One region of the Blautia sp. AM23-13AC genome, then DNA from elsewhere that is predicted to be linked to it. Evidence: riboswitches for the same ligand, from Rfam matches in the RefSeq annotation. Region 1 holds a riboswitch; the other holds the start of a gene.
The links. A riboswitch is a leader RNA that binds a small molecule or an ion and turns the genes downstream of it on or off. The one in region 1 is predicted to bind cobalamin.
Positions count from the first base shown of each region.

Region 2: another riboswitch for cobalamin. It lies ahead of DW642_RS05470 (sirohydrochlorin cobaltochelatase); the one in region 1 lies ahead of DW642_RS10160 (hypothetical protein).

Region 1 is NZ_QTUL01000008.1:44,978-52,588, reverse strand. It holds gene DW642_RS10170 (hypothetical protein) at 1-1,303, shown strand, start outside; gene DW642_RS10165 (DUF885 domain-containing protein) at 1,394-3,160, opposite strand; cobalamin riboswitch at 3,280-3,483, shown strand; gene DW642_RS10160 (hypothetical protein) at 3,763-7,551, shown strand.
Region 2 is NZ_QTUL01000003.1:154,724-162,334, forward strand. It holds gene DW642_RS05455 (TrmH family RNA methyltransferase) at 1-688, opposite strand, end outside; gene DW642_RS05460 (DUF2798 domain-containing protein) at 1,048-1,506, shown strand; gene DW642_RS05465 (hypothetical protein) at 1,619-2,230, opposite strand; gene DW642_RS05470 (sirohydrochlorin cobaltochelatase) at 2,370-3,674, opposite strand; cobalamin riboswitch at 3,969-4,162, opposite strand; gene DW642_RS05475 (amino acid ABC transporter ATP-binding/permease protein) at 4,226-5,956, opposite strand; gene DW642_RS05480 (ABC transporter ATP-binding protein/permease) at 5,956-7,611, opposite strand, start outside.

The DNA.
Region 1 (7,611 bases):
AGAGGATCAGAAAACAGCAGAGGTGGACGGTTCCGTATCGTCGGACAGCACGGGAAGTGCTGAAGCGCCGACAACGAAAGCACAGATTATGGCGGAAGCCGATGCACTTGCGCAGACATACGATTACGATGGAGCCATTGAAAAGCTCCAGAGCGTAGAGGGCGCAGCGACCGACGCGGATATCATCACAAAAGTAGCAGAGTACACCAGCACGAGAGATGCCTGTGTGCGCGTCAACGTCAACGAAGTAACCCACATTTTCTATCATTCTCTTGTAGTCGATCCGCAGAAAGCGTTCTATCAGGACAACGCACAGACCGCAGGCTTCTGCCAGTGGATGACCACCGTGGATGAGTTCAACGCGATTACCCAGCAGATGTACGACAGAGGATATGTCATGGTTTCGATCAACGATCTCGTGAAAAAGACCGTAGATGATGACGGAACCGTTCATTACGAGGAAGGGGACATTTACCTGCCGGAGGGCAAGAAAGCATTCGTTCTTTCTCTGGATGACCTTTCCTATTACCACTCTTACGACGGACGCGGTATTGCCAGTAAGATGGTAGTCGGCGACGACGGAAAACCGACCTGCGAATATATTCAGGATGACGGAACTGTTGTGACCGGTGCTTACGACTGTATCCCGCTGATGGATCAGTTTATCGAAGCGCATCCGGATGCCGTATACCACAATGCGCGCGGAACCGTAGCACTGACCGGCTACGATGGAATCCTCGGATACCGCACCGACGGTGATTACAAGACGAGAGAAGATCTGACGGATGATCAGGTAGCATGGCTTGATGCACACCCGGATTTCGACTGGGATAAAGAGTGCGAGGAGGCGAAAAAAGTAGCCGATGCGATCAAAGCAGACGGCTGGACATTCGCAAGCCATACCTGGGGCCATATCCGTGTCGGCGACAAACCGATCGAGACGATCCAGGCGGATACCGAGAAATGGCTGACGTATGTTGCACCGCTCATCGGCGGAAGCGATATCATCATCTTTGCACATGGACAGGATCTTTCCGACTGGCACGATTACACGATGGACAATGAGAAGTTTGCTTACTTAAAGAGCCAGGGCTTCAACATCTACTGCAACGTAGATTCCTCCCAGTATTTTGTTCAGGTAAGAGACAATTACCTGCGTATGGGACGAAGAAACCTGGATGGATACCGTCTGTACCAGAACCTCTACGGAGGCGGCGAGGACAGAACAAGCGATCTGTTTGATTCTGCCTCTGTTATTGATCCGCAGCGGCCGACAGATCCATCTCTTTACAATTTAGGTTAAAGAATTTTGAAAATGAAAAAGATCTCACAGAACTTTCTATTATTTATAGAAGAAAGTCTGTGGGATCTTTTTTTCAGCAGGGCGAACCGTTTACAGATATTTTTCTACGAGCGGAAACGGCAGAGGCCCGAGACGGAGCAGTTTTTCATGGAAACCGATCAATGAGAATGAGTCACCTTCCTGTTCCCGCACTTCCGAGAGGAGCTGCGAAAACGAGAGCGATCCGACACAGTATTTCAGATAGTTCGCCGGTGTCTCGAGAATATACTGATATAAAGAGGCAGCGGCCGACGCATCCGTGATGCCGAACTGCGCCAGAAAGGCTGACGCATCCGAGAGGAGCCATCCCTGGCTGTGGATTCCGAGATCCAGCAGCGAGCAGAGGGTAAGATGCACCGAGCGGTTCAGATACCAGAGACGGCAGAGTGCCTGCGTGTTTGCATCGAGATTACGTGCGGCGTAGCGGCAGGCATATGATTCAACGTAGGTTGCCCATCCTTCCACATAACCCGACGGCGCGTAGAGATGGCGGATCAGAAGCGGGTCGGAGCGCGAGAACGAGACGGTCTGGTACAGATGGCCGGGAAAGCCCTCGTGGGCAAGTGTGGAATACAGTTCGATGCCGGTCATCTCATCCGCGGGATTCAGGTAAATGGAGTTGGGTGAATTGATATCGGCGGGCGGTGTGAGATAAAAGGCGGGGCTTAAAAAATCCTTGAGGGAGTCATCCACGGTCTTTACTTCGTATGCGATACCCGAAAGAACGGGAAAATCTTCAGAAACGGCATTCTGCAGATCGGCAAGCATTTCCTCCGGCGTGGAGAACGGCAGCACGAGCGCCTGCTCGGAGAGGGAGAGCGACGGATTCTGATCGAGAATGATCTGCATTTCGGCACACTGGTCCGCAAGCTGCTGTGTTAAAAGGCGGGTCAGCTCCTCCGGTGAAGCATCAACACCGACGCGGCTGCGGAGAAGATACGCATAGTAGGAAAGTCCGCCTTCCTGCCGTGAAAGACCACCGGCGTTCTGTGTTCCTTTGCCGCGGAGTGAAGAAAGCGCATCGGAAAGAGAGCGGTAGGCGGGAAAAACACAGGAGGTAAGGAGTTTTTCATGCGTCTGCAGACAGAGATTCCTTTCCGCCTCAGAAAACAGTGAAGACGCCTGCAGTTTATTTTGAAAAACGGTGTGGAGCAGATGGATTTCCGGTGTATCCGCGTCGGCGAGAAAAGCACTGCACTGGCGGATAATGCCATCGACCGCAAGGTCATTCTGAAACACGCCCTGCCGGGATTTTTCCTGCTCGAGTGCGATGAGGTCGGAGAAATAGCGCGGGAGATCCTGCAGAAGATGGAGGTAATCGGCGATATCCTGCTGTGTGCGGAACGGGTATTCTGCGAGCAGAATGGGAAGCTGTGCCTGAATCCCGAGCGACGGACCGAGCGGTTCCGCAAGAAGGCTGGTGCTGCCCGGCATTTTCTCGCAGTCCAGCTCGTAGAGCAGAAGATCGAGCGTGATCTGATTTTCCGCGGAGAGGCGGTTGCGATGAAAGGATGTGAGCGTTGTTTCCACACTCTGCAGCAGGGCATCATACGAGGTGCGGTCAGGGATGGAAACCGTGCCGAACGAGGCGGTGCCGGGGGCAATTCCGCGGGAAGCCGGATCAGCGAGGGTATAGTGGAGCGTGATGGCAGAAGAGGTTACCTCGGAGTGGAACCGTTCCTCCACATACGCGGAAAACCGGCGGTTCTCACCAGGGGAAAAGAACGGGGAAAAATACCAGAACAGCAGGGCGAAAAGAAGTCCGCCGCACAGAAGCAGAGGGAACAGGATGCGGCGGTGCAGAGAAGCTGGTTTCATAGAATAGGCTCCGGTGCGGACAGTTATCATAAAGTATGTAAAAAATGCTGATTTTATGCGCTTTTTCCGTGGCCTTTCATTTGACTTTCCAAAACGGCTTTGCTATAATCAGTAACGAATGAAATAAGGGACTTTTCAGTGCAGAACGGATTTGAAAAAGAATCCGCGAAGGTAAAAGAGAATCAGGTGGAAATCCTGAGCGATCCGGTCACTGTAAGCAGGGAGTGTTAGCTGCAGAAATGCCATTGTGCGAAACGCATGAGAAGGCGCGGCTGCCGTGAAGATCTGCGAGTCAGGAAACCTGCTGGAAAGGTTAGTGAATCGCTTCCGATGAAAGCATATATTCATGGAAAGATGTACGAAGTAAAATCGGACATCTGCTTTTTTGTCGCCATGCGTCCGAAAAAGAGCTCCGGTGGAGAAACTCTTTTGCAGAAAAAGCAGATGTCTGTTTGTCTTTTCGCAGAAAAAATGTGTCCTCAAAAACAAGATTACTTGCAGGGAGACATCATTGACGGGGACAGGCACCGCCCAGCTGCCTGAAAAAGTCAGACGGAATCCGGAGCAGATGCGCGAAGGAGATCCGAAGAAAAGGAGAAGTTATGAAAGGAAATTCAAGCAAATTTCTGGCACTGCTGCTGTCGGCGTCCATGATCATGAGCCCGACTGCCAGCGTATTAGCAGATACGCAGGAAAAAGCAGCACAGACAGAAAGCAGCGCAGCCGCAGAGGAAGCGCCGCAGAGCGAAGAAACAGCAGAGACGGCAGAACCGGAAACAACACCGGCAGAAACCGAGAGCAGTGAAAGCACTGCAGAGACTCCGGCAGAAGAGCCGACGGAAACACCGGCCGCGCCTGCAGAGGATCAGACAGCGGCAGGATCTGACGAGACCGAGACACCATCCGCAGATGAGGATGCTTCGGAAGATACTGCAGAGGACACTGCAAAAGACGGTGAAGAGACTGCCGATACCACAGAAAAAGAGCCGGAAGCAGCAGATGAGACTTCCCAAGATGCTGAAAAAGAAACACCGGCAAAAGAAGAAACCAAAGATGCTGTAAAAGAGAATACCAGTCCGGCGGCAGAACAGCCGAAAACGGAAGTAAAAGAAACAACCAAAAATGAGGCATCCAATACAGCCGAGGAGAAAGAAACAAAAGCAGCGGAAGCAGCAAAACCGGCAGATGGTGAGTATGAGACTTCTGCAGAAGCAACCGGAAGCATGTTCCGTGTGATTTCTTCCAGACTCATCGTAAAAGATGGAAAACTGAAAGCATCCATTCTGCTGAGTGGAACCGGCTATGATTACCTGTATACGGGAACAGCAGCAGAAGCTGCCGCAGCAGATGAAAAGAGCTGGATTGCTCCGACAGGAAGCGAAACCTATACGGATACGAAGACCGGTGCAGAAAAGACCGGATATCGTTTTGAAATTCCGGTGGAAGAGCTTGACAAACAGATGGATGTTGCCGTTCGCTCAGCCAAGAAAAAAACATGGGCTGATAAAACCGTTACGATCCACAGCACCGATGCAATCCCGACGGTAACACCGGAACCAACCGAGACTCCAAGCGAAAATCCAGGTGAGGATTCCTCGAATAAGCCAGCCAGTGTAGAAGCACCGGTTACCAAAGAGGACGGCAGCGTATTCAAAATGTTCGTCATCTCCGAGGCAACAATGATCAACAAGGGCGATAAACTCGTTCTTACACTGAAAACAAACAACGTATCATTTGATAAACTGTATCTTGGAAAGAACGATGACCTTGCAAAAACACCGGCTATCCAGGGAATGCAGGAAGCAAACGGCGGTTATTCCTTTACATTTGAAGTAGATGCGGACAAAGCCGGCACAACCGTTCCGATCGTTCTTGGAAAGAAAGACGGAACCTGGTACACCAAACAGCAGCTTTATCTTGCAGTTCCGGGAAGCAAAACACCGGAAGTAACTCCGATACCGGAGCCGACCGAGACTCCGGTCCCGACTGCAACCCCGACTCCGAGTGAGACTCCGGTTCCAACCGCAACTCCAACTCCGGAACCGGCGAAAGTAGAAAACGGTATCTACAGCGGAACCGCGGAGACCGGCGCAGCTATGTTCAAAGTAGTCGGCGTAGAGCTGACCGTAAAAGACGGCGACATGAAAGCACGCATCACGTTAAGTGGTGTTGCCTACGATTATCTGTACATGGGAACACCGGAAGAGGCAGCTGCCACAGACAAGAGTGCATGGATTGCAGGCGTCGGCACCGTTGATTACACAACAGCAGACGGCGAGACGAAAACAGGAATGCAGTATGATATTCCGGTAGCAGCACTCGATCAGGCACTTGTTGTTTCTTCCCATTCTGCAAAACGGGATAAATGGTATGCAAGAACCATTACTATTGCATCTTCCAGTCTGAAAAAGACCGCAGATCTTCCGGCAGATGAGACCAATAAAGTAGCAGATGGTATTTACAGTGCAGAGGCAACAACTAATGCAGCAATGTTCAAGGTAGTCGGCGTAAAACTGACCGCGAAAAACGGAAAAATGACAGCAGTTATCACCTTAAGCGGAAGCGGCTATGATTATCTGTATATGGGAACCGGAAAAGATGCGGCAGCAGAGAGCGGCGCATGGATCGCTTCCACCGGAAAAGTGGACTACACCTTAGACGGTGAAACCAAAACCGGAATGCAGTTTGAAATCCCGGTAGAGGCACTTGATCAGGAATTTGCTGTAGCAGCTCATGCAGTAAAGAGCGGCAAATGGTACGACAGAGCCATCACGATTGCATCTTCCAGCCTGAAAAAGACCGGAGACCTTCCGTCGGATGACAACAAGGGCGATACTCCGAAACCAACCATCGTTCCGACCAAGACCCCAACCGTATCTCCATCTGAGACACCGGTTGTAAAACCGACCAGCACCCCGACTCCGGCACCGACCCAGAAACCGGCCGATACCAAACCGGAGCAGGAATCCAAATATGAGTCTGACTTAAGCGGCGGCACATCCAAAGTAGACAGTGCAACCACACTGGCAGACGGCGTTTACACACCAGACGGATTCTCCTTCTCCGGCGGATCCGGAAAGGTAACCATCTCCTGCAGCAAGATTACTGTAACGAACGGACAGGCTTATGCAACGATCGCATTCAGCAGTCCGTACTACGGATATGTAAAAGCAAACGGAAATAAATACATGGCAAATGTCAGCGGCGGAAGCAGCATCTTCACCATTCCGGTTGAGCTGAACAAGAACAATACCATCATCGGTATGACCACCAGAATGTCCGTTGCCCATGAGATTTCCTACAACATCTTCATCTCCCTGGCAGCAGCAAAGAAGGGCGGCAGCACTTCTTTCAGCACAGGATTTGTAAAAGCAGACGGAACAACCTCCACGATCAGCACCGATAACTCCAAGCTGGATACCACCGCTCCAGAGATCATGGGACTGGAATACAAAGCAGAGACAAAACTTGCTTACGCAGAGTACTTCAAGATGTATCATTACGACGAAGGCATCACCCTGCTGGAGATCGATATGACAAAAGATACCGAGCGTGATCCGGAGAAACGGACCGAGGACGACAAGAAAGCAGAAGATACCGATACCGCAGCAGCAGAGAATACCGCAGCAGCAACCGACGAGGAAGAAGCGGCAGCAGCATCCGATTCCAAAAAAACCAGCACTGAGAAAGCGAAAGATCTGACCGAAAAGACAAAAGAGCTGTACGAAGGCAATGTTGTCAAATATCTGATCGTTCCGAAAGATGTTGAGATTCCGGCAGGACTGGACAAAGATATGATTGTGATCCAGCTTCCGGTTGAGAAAACATACGTAGCATCTGAGGATGCCCTGAAACTTCTCGACGAGCAGTTAGACGCAGCAGAGAGCATCAAAGCAGTCGGCATGGAGCAGAAAGACTGCCAGATCGAAAACATTGCAAAAGCAATGGAAGACAAAAAAATCTCCTTCGACGGAGCATTCGATGATCTGGACTACAAAGCTCTGGTAAAAGACGAAATCGACTTTGCAATTCTTCCGTCTGAGTTCCTTCCGGGAAATGCAAAAGATGAGGAAGATGCTGATGCAGCCGACGAGACCGCAGATACCAAATCTGAGGATCAGAAGGACGATAAAGACGATAAGACAACGGATGAGAAAGCAGACGAAGACAAGACTCAGGAAGAACTTCTGAAAGAGGAAAATGAGCGTCTGTCCGACACCGCAGAGCGTCTGGCAACCCTGACCATTCCGATGCTGGTTGACCGTTCCGCAGATGAGAAGACCGATCTTGCGAAAGCAGAGTGGCTGAAAGTCTACGGCGTGATCTTCGGATGCGAGGATCAGGCAAACGAGCTGTTCCAGCAGATGGTAAAGGCAGAAGAGAATAAATAAGTACAATAATTTGCAGCAAAAAATGAGAAAGGGCTGCTGCCGTATGGCAGCGGCTTTTTC
Region 2 (7,611 bases), on a different contig from region 1:
CGGTTCCGAGCAGAATGGCGAGCTTTTCATGCGTTTTTAACGACGGATCATCCATCGGAACGGAGTCTTCTTTTAATGCCATCGCAACGGTATAAAATCCAAGTTCCTGCAGTGCAGCAATTCCCTGCTCCGGCCAGTAACTGCCGCCTGGCAGCACGGTCCACGGGACCTGGAAGACATTTCCCATGCTCACGCGGATGGCACGGCGGTACAGCGGATTGCTGCAGCCTGATGTAAGAAGCACGGCATCGATGCCAAGTGCAGCGGCGGAACGGAAAATTGCGCCGACATTCGTCGGGTTCACGACATTTTCCAGAATCGCCACGCGGCGGGCGTTCCGGCAGATTTCCTCCATTGTGGAAAGCGGACGGCGGTGCATCGCGCAGAGCATGCCGCGCGTGAGGGCAAAGCCTGTCAGCTGTTCCAGCACTTTTGTCTCCGCCGTATAGACCGGCGCGTCCGGGTAACGCGCAAAGAGTGCCTCGTTTGCGGCAAGCTCTGCGCTTCCGGCAAGGAATGAAACCGGTTCATAACCGGCATCCAGTGCGCGCTCGATGACACGCGGACTCTCTGCGAGAAAAAGGCCTGGCTGCGGTTCATAATAGTGCAATAACTGCGGTTCTGAAAGACGCGCATACACGTCGAGCTCCGGTGCCGCAAAGTTTTCGATTTTTCTGATCTCTGACATAATATTGATTTCCTTTTGCGTTTTCTCTTTGTTTTCACTATGTTCTATTGTAGCAATCCCGCTCCCGTTTCGCAATCCATTCTTTTTCCCGCCGGTGCCGTTCCCCGCACCATTCGCCAAACCGTGCTTCCAGCACGCATCGAATTTTCTTGTTTATCTGTCTTTTTTAAAAATTTCTCAATTTCCTCTTGCCAAACGCCGCCGGAGACGTTATAATAATCGACGGTTCAAAATTAAAAACTGCAGAAAAGATTGGTATCAGATTGGAAACGGCACAAGTGCATTGCTTGGTTAACGAACAACACATGTGTCTTTTTTGCGCCCATTTTTCAAAATTGCAAAGAAAAGGAGAACAATCGATGCCAAAAACAAAATTTCAAAACGTTGTATTTACCCTCATGATGTCCTTTCTGATGGTCTATGCCATGATCTGCTACAACATTTCCATGAACATCGGCGGAATGACAAATCAGGTCTTTCTGATGGCGTTTCACGAGATGATAATCATGTGGCCGGCCGCTTTTATCCTCGAGTTTTTCCTCGTGGATCATCTGGCTCACAAATTAGCTTTTTGCATGGTAACACCGCAGGATCGTCCGATCGTAATCACGCTGGCAATTTCCATTATGATTATTGCTATTATGTGTCCGATTATGAGTTTTATTGCAACGCTGCTGTTTAAAAATGCCGGAAAGGAATTCGTTGCTGTCTGGCTCCAGACCACGTTTTTAAACTTCCCGGTTGCCTTCTTCTGGCAGCTCATGTACTGCGGACCCTTCATCCGTTTTCTGTTCCGCAAACTGTTTCCGGAAAAATAAGAAAAGATATCCACAAAGGCGAACCGCTTTTCCCCTCTCTTTCCACAATTTCTGTGGACAGACGGTGCAAAATGGTTCGCCTTCTGTGGATATCTTTTGTTTTCTTCCGGGATTACTCCTGCGGTACCGGATTGGATACGCTGACTACATGATCATACCAGGTTCCTTTTTTACCAATGATCGCAACATTGAAATCCTCGTCCAGTTTTTCTACCGGGATATCAAAGCCGTACACTTCATCTGTGGTTCCGTCAGAATACGTTACCTCATCTGTGGTCGGCTCGATCAGCTCTGCGCCGTCTGCCTGTGCTTCTTCTTTTGTTCCCACAAAGACATTGACAATGTTTTTGGATACCAGGCTGACGTGGATGGTCATTTTTCCGTCTTTTACCGTCAGGACACCCTTTCCTTCTTTTGCTTCATTGACATGGAACATATTGCTGTCTGTATTGAAGTCTGCCGTATACGTACCGTCTTCCAGCTCTGATGCGCTGCTTTCTCCTGCAGTCTCCGCTGCCGATGCGCTTTCTGCTGAAACATCTGATGTGGATGTACTGCTCTCTGCCTTAGATGCATCCTGTACAGAAGCGGAAGATGCGTCTGCCGCAGAAGACGCAGATACTGCAGATGCAGAAGATGACGCTGCATCCTTTCCGCCACATGCGCCGAGCATGGATACAGTCAGTGCTGCTCCAAGAAAAAGAACTGCCAATTTTTTTCTCATAATAAAATTCCTCCTTGTATCACCTTGAAGCGGATCTTTTTCATCCGCTCAACTTAAAATCCGACAGCACACTGAGTCTCTTCAGCCGTACTGCCGGATCTTATTTTACTCTATTTTACGTTCGGAATGCAACCCCTAATTATTCAGCATCGTCCTGAACGCCGTTGCCGTCCATAGCTGCCTTGGTATGCTGTACATACAGCTGCTCAACAGCATCAATTCTTCCAAGACCTTCGATCTGAGTGTCGATCTCGTCGAATGCACCGGATGCCTCAAACTGGCTCTTCCAGGAATCCTCATCCTCGCCTGCCATATCGTTGTTTGCGTGGTCACCTGCAACAACCATCAGCGGCCGAAGAATTACTTTCTTGTATCCGGCTGCTTTTACTGCCTCGATCACGTTCTCGCAAGCGGTCTCTTCCGGCTTGCCCTCAACGGTTCCGATGAATACGTTTTTGTATCCAAGAGTATCCATCTGTGTCTGCATCTGGCTGTAGGTTACATTTGCAGTGTGGGAAGTACCATGTCCCATAAATACGAAAGCAGTGCCGTCCTCTGCTGCTGCATCCAGACTGTCATAATTTGCAGATTTTACTGCCTGTGCCGTGATTGCTTCTGCAACGGCCTGTTTGTCCTCGTTGATTACGGTAGCGTCACTTCCAACCTCGCCAAGCAGCGGCTCTGCGATGGTTACGGACTCAAATTTATCTTTATAGCTATCTACTGCTTCTTTCAGCTCGTCGTACTCTGCGCCGTGCATCAGATGAGTCGGCTGAATAATCAGTTTTTTCACGCCATTGCTTACAGCTCTTTCCAGTGCCTGATCTACGTTGTCGATCTTCTCGTCATCGCGGGCCTGTACATGGTTGATGATGATCTGTGCAGTGAAGGCACGTCTTACGGACCAGTCCGGATATGCAGCCTGCAGAGCTTTCTCAACGCCTCCGATATCCTCAGCACGGCTGTCGTTGAAGGAAGTACCAAAGCTTACAACCAGAAGCTCATTCTCGCCGATCTCGTCTCCGTTTAACGGATCATCCTTGGAAGCATCCCCTGTGTCTCTTCCGAAGTAATCCGGATCTGCGTTCTCACCTTCTACGAGTTCTTTCTGTGCGTCTGTCAGGGCATCCCATGCCTCTTTTGCTTCTTTGCACTGCTCGTCGGTGTTATCATTTCTTTCCTGTACATAAATTGCGTCAATCAAAGCTGCCACTTTATCTGCTGCCTCCTGGTCTGCATCTGCGGATACCTCTTCAGATGCAGAAGATGCGCTTACGCTGCTGCTTGCTGCTGTGGTGTCTTCCTCAGATGCGGAAGATGCACTTACGCTGCTTGTTGCTGTGCTGCTTGCGCTGCTGCTGGATGCGTTGCTGCTTCCGCATGCGCCGAGCATAGATGTTACCATAGCTGCTGAAATTAAAGCGACTACAAGTTTCTTTTTCATTTTTGTTTTCCTCCCATTTGCTGGTATCTTTGCAACAACCAATATCGGGGACGTTTTACATTTCAAACTATGAGAAACACGCTCCGCGAGTTTCTCAAGTTATCGCGGCAGTCGCTAAGGTCTCGTGCAAGCACGGACTTTGGCTCGTTGCCCGCGTAAATAGAAAGAAGCCCTTTCGTTTTTCAACGAGGGGCTTCCAGTATTTTCATCACAAAGAAAACCATCTCACCCGCTGTGGGGCAAATGTCCGCTTTCCTGTTTTGTACTGCCAGTTCCTCGTGGCACGAACGTAACGTTCCTGTACTGCGAAAGGCAGGTCTCCCGGCTCATTGCTTCAGGATTTGACTCCAGCGCATCGGTCTCCTTCCCGGTTTCCCAGTGGATCATTCCCCTGCTTGCAAAATACGGTGACGAGTTCGTGCAGGATTCACACCTGCTTCCCTTTTCACCGGACACGTATGTCCGACACCTTACACATCGATATTTAATTGTCTTTTCTTTAACGACTGTTAGTGTAGCACATCGTCTTTTCTCTGTCAAGTGCTGTAAAATCAGGAAATCCGGCCATTTTCCATTTCATATACCACATCCGCGACGTTCATCGTGGACACTCTGTGCGATACGAGCACAATGGTTTTCTCTTCTGCCGATTCTTTCAGGGATTTCAGAATAATTCCTTCATTTAAGGAATCAAGATTCGATGTCGGCTCGTCCAGCAGGATCATGGATGCGTCATGCAGGAATGCCCGCGCGATACCGATCCGCTGTTTTTCTCCGCCGGACAGCGTATCGCCGAGTTCTCCGACTTCGGTGTCGTAGCCATTTGGCAGTGTCATGATGAAATCATGTATGGACGCCTTCTTCGCCGCCTCCATAATTTCTTCCCGCTTCGCGCCGGGTTTTGCAATAGCGATATTGTTCGCAATCGAATCGTGGAACAGGTGTGTCTCCTGCGTCACATAGCTTTCCATATCGCGCAGATGCTTTGTCGGGATTTTGCGGACATCGGCTCCGTCCACGGAAACGCGCCCCGTCTGGACATCCCAGAAGCGCATCAGAAGTTTTAAGATCGTCGATTTTCCGGAACCGCTCGCGCCGTGGATGCCGGTGATTTTTCCCGGTTCCAGTTTCAGCGAATACTGATCCAGAATCGTCTCGTCTTCGTAGGCAAACGTTACATTCTGCGCCTCGGCTCCTGCAAATGCGTGGTCACCGCCGGATGCCGCATCTCCCGGAATTTCCTCCACCAGCGGCGCTTCCTCGAGAAGGGAAAGCACACGCTCGCCGCTTGCCAGCGTCTGATTCAGGTTATTCGACAGGCTGGACAGCGCCACGACCGGGCCGAAGGAACCCATCATCGCGACTGTGCAGGTCAGGACTCCCTCAAATCCGATCCCGCCTTTCGTGTAAAGATAGATCGTCAGTGCCAGCATGCCGAACGATGCCAGAAGAATCACCATGTTGGTGACAGACCGCTGGGAGCCTTCCATGCGGCTTAAGTTTTCCTGCACAGAAGCCAGTTCTTTCGACCGCCCTGACATCTGCTCTTTCCGTTTTTCGCCCTGTCCGTACTGAATCGTCTCGTCGAGGCCACGCAGGGAATCCAGCACGAAGCTGTTCAGCTCGCCAAAGCCTGTCCGGAACTCCATTCCTTTCTGGCTTCCGCGCTTTCCGTTCCACATCGGGATCACAACGCCGACCGTCAGATACGCCGCAAGTGCAAGCAGCCCTGCCAGAACATGGTATCTTCCAATGAAGCATACCATAATCAGAGAAGTTAATGCTGCAATCGCAATCGGGGAAATCGTATGCGCATAGAATACTTCCAGAAGTTCGATATCGGTTGTGATAATCGAAATCAGATTTCCTTTGTCCCGTCCTTCCAGCTTCGCCGGGCAGAGCTTCCGCAAAGCTGCAAACACTTTATGGCGGATGATCGCCAGCAGTTTAAAAGCAATAAAGTGGTTGCAGTACTGCTCCGCATAATGCAGAATGCCGCGCAGCACCGCGATCACGATCATCACCGTGAGTATCGTTTTTACCGGGGTATGTACAAGCCACATGTTTTGCACCGAAAGGCTCGTCCCTGCCGCGCCCGTCAGTAAGCCATGCACGATGACCTGTCCTGCCAGAATCGTCAGGAAGATCGCACATAAATATCCCATTGTTCCAAGAATAATTGCCGCCATCATAATATGAAGCAATGGCTTCACCAGCCCGATCAGGCTTCCCATAATCCGGAGGGCGCTTCTGCGTTTTGCTGTATTTTTCTTCTCGTTCATCATGCATTCCCCTCCTTTCCATAGTTTTCCAGTACCATCTGGCTGTCGTACAGATGACGGTATGCGCCGTTCTGTTCCATCAGTTCCGCATGCGTTCCACGCTCGCAGATGGTACCGTTTTTCAGGAAATAAATCTGATCTGACTGTACGACGTTCGCAAGGCGGTGGGAAATCAGCAATACCGTTTTCGTCTTTGCGAGTTCATGAATCACATTCATGATCAGCTCTTCACTCTCGACATCAATATTCGATGCGGCTTCATCAAAGATATACACCGCACTGTCGCTCCGAAGCAGCGCCCGCGCAATCACAAGACGCTGGCACTGGCCGCCGGAGAGGTTTCCTGCTTTTTCGAGAAGCTCTGTCTGCAGTCCGTTCTGTGTCTGTAGGAATCCCAGCAGATTGACTTTCTGCAGAACCGCCTCCATCTCCTCCTTCGTCGCATCCGGTTTCGCCATGCGCAGGTTCTCTTCTACAGTTCCTTTAAATAAGTAACTGTTGTGGCGGACCAGAACAACGTGCTTCATCAGATCCGTCTCAGCGACTTCCGAGAGCGGCACACCGCCCAGGGTGATGCGCCCTGTATATCCACGGTTCTTTGCCGCAAGGATACCCGCAATCGTACTCTTTCCGCAGCCGGATTCGCCGACCAGCGATACAAAACTGCCCGCCGGGAGTGTAAGGTCGATGCCCTTCAGAATTTCCCGGTCTTCTTCATAGGAAAAATGCACATCCTCCAACACGACATCCAGCGGTCCGTCCGGCAGCGTCCGTTCTCCCGCCTGCGGCTCCGGCAGATCAAGAATTTTGAAAATCTTGTCACTCGCCGCCATGCCGTTCATCGCGATGTGGAAGAACGATCCGAGCAGACGCAGCGGCAGGAAAAACTCACTCGCCAGCAGTACAATGCAGAGTGTGCCGGACACGGTGAGGTTTCCTTTCAGAAATTCCGATACCGCCACCGCCATGCCAACCGCCGCGCCGCCGTATGCTACGATGTCCATCACGCTCGTTGAGTTGAGCTGCATCGTCAGAACTTTCATCGTGATCCGGCGGAAGTTCTGGGATTCCACATCCATCTCGTCGGCTTTCTGCTGGTCGGCCTGATAGATTTTTAAGGTCGTCAGGCCTTGCAGATTTTCAAGGAACGAATCGCCGAGCCCTGTGTAAATACTCCAATATTTGTTCAGCAGCTTCTTCGCAATCTTCTGCACAACCACAATCGAAATCGGGATCAGCGGCACACAGATCAGAAGAATCACGCTCGCTTTCATGCTCACCCGGCAGAGGATGGCGAACAGCGTGAGCGGCGCAATCAGGCTGTAGAACAGCTGCGGAAGATACTTTCCAAAATAGGTTTCGAGCTGCTCCACGCCTTCCGTGGATACCTGTACGACCTCCGAGGATGATACCTGTTCGCTGTAGGATGCCCCCAGTTTCAGCATTTTCTCATAAATTTTTTCACGCAGAATCCGTTTCACATCCACACACGCAAGATACGAAGACCTCGCACCCATCCGCTCGCAGAAAAAGCGGATCACAACAACAATTGCCAGCATAAAAACCGTCCGTTTCACAGCCGTCGCCGTTACCGCGCCATACACAACCCGCTCCAGCAGATCGGCAATCGTAAATACCGCGATCACCTGCGACAG